DNA from 2 places in the Paenibacillus pedocola genome. Region 1 is predicted to be linked to the other one. Evidence: riboswitches for the same ligand, from Rfam matches in the RefSeq annotation. Region 1 holds a riboswitch; the other holds the start of a gene.

What was found. Region 1 has a riboswitch for S-adenosylmethionine ahead of metA (homoserine O-acetyltransferase MetA). Riboswitches for the same ligand answer to the same signal wherever they lie in the genome.
Region 2: linked by a shared signal. The riboswitch ahead of QU597_RS23725 (methionine ABC transporter ATP-binding protein) and the one ahead of metA (homoserine O-acetyltransferase MetA) in region 1 are both predicted to bind S-adenosylmethionine.

The regions. Positions count from the first base shown of each region.
Region 1 covers NZ_CP134223.1:2,120,750-2,124,161, forward strand. The annotation lists gene QU597_RS09030 (1-phosphofructokinase family hexose kinase) at 1-73, shown strand, start outside; gene corA (magnesium/cobalt transporter CorA) at 196-1,131, opposite strand; SAM riboswitch class I at 1,529-1,661, shown strand; gene metA (homoserine O-acetyltransferase MetA) at 1,771-2,688, shown strand; gene QU597_RS09045 (aminotransferase class I/II-fold pyridoxal phosphate-dependent enzyme) at 2,737-3,412, shown strand, end outside.
Region 2 covers NZ_CP134223.1:5,353,737-5,357,148, forward strand. The annotation lists gene QU597_RS23715 (MetQ/NlpA family ABC transporter substrate-binding protein) at 1-227, opposite strand, end outside; gene QU597_RS23720 (methionine ABC transporter permease) at 282-950, opposite strand; gene QU597_RS23725 (methionine ABC transporter ATP-binding protein) at 950-1,966, opposite strand; SAM riboswitch class I at 2,067-2,206, opposite strand; gene QU597_RS23730 (Cthe_2314 family HEPN domain-containing protein) at 2,330-3,058, opposite strand; gene QU597_RS23735 (UbiD family decarboxylase) at 3,093-3,412, opposite strand, start outside.

The sequences.
Region 1 (3,412 bases):
GGAGCGGGAGCTGTGCAAGCGCGAGGATACAGAACGTTTATTTGCTGAGATGAAGGAAGCGGATAAGGCTTGACGCTGATCAGCGTCATGCCGGAAATGTGCTATTTGTGTTTGTGACCTAACCAAAAAGGCGAAGGTTTCCTCCTACCTTGCGGTAGCGGTAACCTTCGCCTTAGCGTATTCGTCCGTTAGTGCTCATAGCCAATCCTTTTTGCGGAAAATAAACAGCATTCCACAGCCGAGCGTTACCATTACGGCAATTACGCCATAGTAGCCATATTGTGAATGGGTCTCGGGTATATTGTCAAAGTTCATTCCGTAGATCCCGGTAATTACGGTCAGCGGCATGAATATTGTAGTAATTGCGGTAAAAACTCTCATGATTTCATTGGCGCGGTTGGCGATACTGGATTGGTAGGCTTCGCGCAAGTTGCCCATGAGGTCGCGGTAGGTCTCGAATGTTTCAGAGATTTTAACCGCATTCTCATAAATATCGCTGAAGTACTTCTGCAGCTGATCATCGATCAGTCGGAGGTCTTTTTTGTTTAGTGTGTTGATAACTTCCTTCTGCGGCCCCAACATCTTCTTCAGCCACAGGATTTCACTGCGCAGACCGATGATTTCGCTTAAGTGCGATTTCTTGGTGTGCATGAGGATATCCTCTTCGAGCTTTTCGATCCGTGCTTCAATCCGGTCGCCGACCGAGAAGTAATTATCTACGACCGTGTCGATCAGATGGTAAAGGAACCGGTCAGGTTCGCTGACCTCCTGTTCCCACAGAATGGGCTTCAGGACACGCAGCTCATGAATTTTTTGCTTGGTGACGGTAATGATGAAATGTCTGCCCAGAAAAACGTTAAGCGCCCGGAGGAAAATCTCCTCATCATCAAAACGGATGCTGTTGACTACAATAAAATAATGGCTCTCATAAATTTCAATCTTCGGCCGCTGTTCCTCCTCGCTGAGGCAATCCTCAACGGCCAGATCATGCAGATTATACAGAGGCTGAAGCAGCTCCAAATCCTCGTCATCGGCATCGATCCAGTAGAACCCTTCTAAAGGGGCGGTAAGTGTTTCCTCAATATCATCGATCGGTGTAAAAACCCCTGCATTCACCAGCCGGATTTTCATCTGATTCACTCCTTCTGTCCCCGTTCTTCTCCAGGGGTATGCTAATTAAAGCACACGGAAAAAATCAGCTTGGCCGGTGGTACAATCAATGAATCGGCCAGAATGACGTTTCGAGGACATAAAGAAGAAATGCTCCCGCCGCCGGCAAGCTGATGTTAATCCTGTGTGGTTGCTCACTTTGTACGCTTAACTGCGCACCCGGGTCGCCTTCCATTCTTTACTCACCTCTTCTTTTCGTCAATTGTGCTGTGAAACACTTGTCTAGTATAACGCCGGGATATGCCTCTTACAAGCTAAATTCTTTACAGTTTAGGGGCTCTTCAGCATTGTATGGACTTGACGAAAAGCAGGTTCATGATTTAAAGTGAATTTTAAGAAAATAATTGAATACAGCTAAATCTTATCAAGAGCAGGTGGAGGGACTGGCCCGATGAAACCCGGCAACCGGCGTGTAAACGCACGGTGCTAATTCTTGCGGAAGCTATGCAGGGGAAGTATATATCCCGGCATCGTTCTCTGGCAGATGAGAGAGGCACATATGACTACAGCTATATGACCTTTCTCGTGCGAGAAAGGTCTTTTTTGCATGCTTTTCAGCCAATGGAAGGACACTAATTCGATTAAGGAGTGGACACTGCAATGCCAATCAAAATTCCCGACAGCTTACCGGCCAAAGAAATATTATCCGGAGAAAATATCTTTGTAATGGATGAGAGCCAGGCTTTTCATCAGGACATCCGTCCCTTACGGATTGCTATCCTGAATTTAATGCCTACCAAGGAAACAACAGAAACGCAGCTGCTGCGCCTGATCGGGAATTCCCCGCTCCAGGTGGATGTGATCCTTTTGCATCCCAGCTCGCATACTTCCAAAAATACTTCGCCGGAGCATTTGAAGAGTTTCTATAAAACGTTTGATGAAATCAGTGACCGCCGTCTGGACGGACTGATTGTCACCGGTGCCCCCGTAGAGCAAATGGAATTTGAGGATGTGAATTACTGGGAAGAGCTGAAAGAAATATTTGAATGGAGCAAGCACAATGTCACCTCGACTATGCATATCTGTTGGGCGGCACAGGCTGGATTATATCACCACTTCGGCGTGCGCAAGGTTAGTCTCCCCGAGAAATGCTTCGGCGTCTTCCCGCACACCTTGAGCCATAATAACTTCAAGCTGCTGCGCGGTTTTGACGAGGTGTTCCATGTTCCGCATTCCCGCCACACTGACGTTTCCCGGGAAGATATCGAAGCGAATCCCGATCTGCAGATTCTTGCTGAATCCGAAGAAGCCGGAGTCTATCTTGTGTCAACGCATGACGGCAGGCAGATTTTTGTCACTGGTCACTCCGAGTATGACCCATTCTCCCTGAAATGGGAGTATGACCGCGATATCGCCAAGGGAATGGATATTGCACTGCCGAAGCATTACTATCCAAAGGATGACCCGCAGCGCACCCCGCCGGCCGTATGGCGTGCCCATGCTAACTTATTGTTCGCCAATTGGCTCAATTACTATGTATACCAAGAGACCCCTTACGATATTGGTCCAATCATTTAATCATAGATGAGAAGAGAATGCTCAACACCACATTTAGGAGGCTTACCCATGGACGAGAAACTAAGGATTGAAAGCAGACTGGCGCAGATTGGCTCACAGGAGGATCCTGCTACCGGTGCAGTGAATTATCCGATTTATAATGCAACGGCATTCCGTCACCCGAGACTTGGACAAAGCACAGGGTTCGATTACATCCGTACCAAAAACCCGACCCGCTCGGTGCTGGAAACGGCTGCGGCCGAGCTGGAATCCGGTGATGCCGGCTTTGCCTGCAGCTCCGGTATGGCTGCGTTGACCACCGTGTTTGCTTTGTTCGGCCAAGGCGACCATCTGGTTGTTTCGCTGGATCTGTATGGCGGCACCTACCGCCTGCTGGAACGGATTCTCTCGAAGTACGGCATCAGCGCCTCCTATGTGGATACTAATGACCTGGATGGCCTTGAAGCGGCCCGCCGTCCGAATACGAAGGCTGTATTCATTGAGACTCCGACCAACCCGCTGATGATGATAACCGATATATCGGCTGTTTGTACGTGGGCCCGCCGGCATGGGCTGCTCACGATTGTAGACAATACGCTGCTCACTCCGTTCTTCCAGCGTCCGCTGGAGCTGGGCGCAGATATTATTGTCCACAGCGCGACCAAATATCTGGGCGGCCACAATGATGTTCTGGCGGGTCTGATCGTGACCAAAGGCGCCGAGCTGTCGGCAGAAATGGCCGTCC
Region 2 (3,412 bases), 3.2 Mb from region 1:
AGCGGAGCGATAGCTTTCAGAATTTCTGCATGCGGTACAGGAGAAGCACCAACAACAAGTGTTACCGGCTCTGCTGCAGGTTCAGTGGTAGGTTCTGCGGAAGCATCTGCTGCCGGTGCATTTGTTGCCGCGGAGTTCGCTGCATTATTGGCATTATTATTGTTGCCGCAAGCCGCCAGCACGAGCACTAAGGTCAAGCTAAAGAACGTCAAAAGTACTTTTTTCATCAGTAAATCCCCCTCTAATATGTGTGTATGAATAAGGCTATATCTGGAAGTACCTTATTTCCGGGTAAAATATTGAACCAGCCGGTCACCGGCCATCTGCAGCAGCTGCACTAGTATAACCATCAGCACTACAGAGATAATCATGACTTCTTTCTCATACCGGTAATAACCATAGCGGATTGCCAGGTCACCAAGACCGCCGCCGCCGATCATCCCTGACATGGCTGTATAGGAAACGAGGGTTACGAGTGTAATCGTTACGCCGGCCAGTAAACCTGGACGAGCCTCCGGCAAAAGCACGCGCAGCACAATCTGCCCTGTAGAGGCTCCCATGCCTTGTGCCGCTTCAATTACCCCCCGGTCAACCTCACGCAATGCTGTCTCCACCAGTCTGGCAAAAAACGGAGCCGCACCGATGACCAGTGCCGGAATTGTTCCCAGGACACCAATCGAGGTGCCCATGATCGTCTTGCTCAGCGGAATCAGAGCCACCATCAGGATCAGGAATGGAACGGACCGCAGGATGTTAACGAGCAACGATAATACCGAGTAAACAGCTCTGATAATATTGTTTTTGGACTTCCCCCATAAATATAACACAATTCCGAGTGGTAAACCAAGAATAATTGTGAATATTCCGGAATAAGCTAACATTTTTAGTGTGGCTACGGATGCATCCAGCATTTCTTCCCAGTTGATATCATTAAAATTCAAGCCGGCCATTACGAAATCACCTCCACATCAAGACCTTGTGCCGCAAGCTCCGCCAGGGTAGCATCAATCGCCTCAAGCGATCCTTCAAAGCGGACAATCAGCTGGCCGTAAGGCACATCTTTAATGGTCGAGATCGTACCCTGAAGAATCGCAAAGCTGACGCCTGTGCCGCGCACAACGTGGGATAACGTGGATTCGTAGGTTTTTTGTCCGAGAAAAGTGATCTTGACCGCTTTGGTGTTCTCTCCGTTTACCGCTTCTATGGCCGCTCTTAGCGGGCCGTCCTGCTGGGTTTCACTACGGATAAAGTCCTTTGTCACCTCATGCTTCGGCTTCAGGAACACCTCTGCCACCTCACCCTGTTCAACAATTCCACCGCCATGAATAACCGCTACCCGGTCGCAGATACTCTGAATGACATGCATCTCATGGGTAATCAGCACAATGGTCAGATGAAACTTGCGGTTAATGTCGAGCAGCAGCCGCAGAATAGAGTCTGTTGTCTGCGGATCCAGCGCCGAGGTCGCTTCATCGCAGAGCAGTACATCCGGATCACTGGCCAGCGCACGGGCTACGCCAACCCGCTGTTTTTGTCCGCCTGAGAGCTGGGCCGGATATTTGTTCCGGTGCTGCTCAAGGCCGACCAGAACCAGCAGATCCTTGACCTTACGTTCAATGTCCGCCTTAGGCGTACCGGCCAGACGCAGCGGAAAAGCGATATTGTCATATACTGTAGCAGAAGACAGCAGATTGAAGTGCTGAAAGATCATCCCGATCTTGCGCCGCTTCTCCTGCAGCTGGCCCTGGCTGAGGCTAGTCAGCTCTACACCATCCACCCAGACCTCACCGTTCGTCGGGCGTTCCAGCAGATTGATGCAGCGGATCAGCGTACTTTTGCCTGCACCGGAATGACCGATCACGCCGAAGATTTCACCCTTTTGAATGGACAGATTTAAGCCCGAGAGCGCCACAGCAGCTTTACTGCCTTTTCCGTATACCTTAGTCAACTCTTTTAACTCTATCAATTTCTGTCGTTCCTCCTTAATGCATATTTCCATGTATCAAAAAAGCCCCTTACGATCGGTTGCAGATCGCAAGAGGCCCTGTGCGTTTAGTTACAATGCCTTCTCATCTGCCAACGGCAATTACCCGCGCCATTGTAGGAATTAGCACCATGACACTTGTACTCAGTACGCTTTGTTTACTGGATACAAATCGGTTGCCGGGCTTCATCGGGCCTATCCCTCCGCCGCTCTCGATAAGATTATGATATGAAATTAGTGCCGTATAGTTATCTTAGGATGTAAGAGTATAATGCAAGCCTAAGTATAGTGAGTTTCAGGTTTTTTGTCAAAGGAAGATTTTTACGCTTTAACGTGAGTCTGTCTTCACACCCGGTTTTGGCTGGAGGCATTCTTGTGCCACTGCTCATTGCTGTACCGGAAAGCGGCACATAAAGATTTGCAGACCATCTCCAAACCCTGCCTCAAATCCTCCAGATGACTGTCCAGATCCTCAAGCTGAATTTTGTCGTGCAGCCCCTGATGCCTCTGCCAGAGATCATCCTGCATTTCAGCATTCATATAATGAATTTCTGCATTCCGGCGTTTGCGCAGATTCTGCAGCGGCTCCCGGTAAGAGTTCTTAATATTCTCCAGTTCATCCGCCAGCGGGGTATGTTCTTTGAGCAGCTGGAACTGCCGCAGTACCGTGAAATAGGAGAAGTGGGCTTTGGTCTGGCTTGTATTCAGATTATACAGGCTGTTCAGCACCGTCCCCAGCTTGTCCAGCAGGGAGAAGACACGGATAAAGCCGTTTTTATAGAAATAAACATAACGGGCATATTCGCCCTGTTCTGTTACCGACATATCATCCATATACCCGGCAACCACCGATTTGCGGTAAAAGGCGGCCGCGAACCAGCTCTGCTCCAGTTCATCCAGTGAGGAGATCAGTCCGCGTGTCCAGACCTCCAGCTTACGGTATTCATGGTCGCGGTCTTCATGTGCGTTCATCTCCTTGCGCAGCATGGATGCCACCTTTGCCATGTTATCCATCGCATCAGCGAGCACCCCGCTGTTCTGGCGCGGAGGTTCTCCCAGTAATACCCGCAGCATGTCTTGTCCCCCTCAAAATAAAGAAAAATGTATACTATCCTTGCCGGAAATAGCTGCTCCAGTTGCGGTCCACCATATCCAGCGTACTCGTGCATGGTGACTGCTCTTCATCATCACCAGACTTCATGCGAGCATCGATCACAATTGGCAGCTTGTAGCCGATGTGGTGCTGCTTCACTTCGGCTTCTGCGTAGATATCGTCGGCCGGATTGAACCGGGTGAACACTGTCCAGAGAAAAGAGGTCTGTGTACGGACTGCCTCAGCAGCGCGATCCACTATAATCACCAGCGGCCAGGCTGTATTCCGTTCGCGCAGCGCAGTGTTCAGCCGGACCGGAAGCTCAGGGTCTTCTT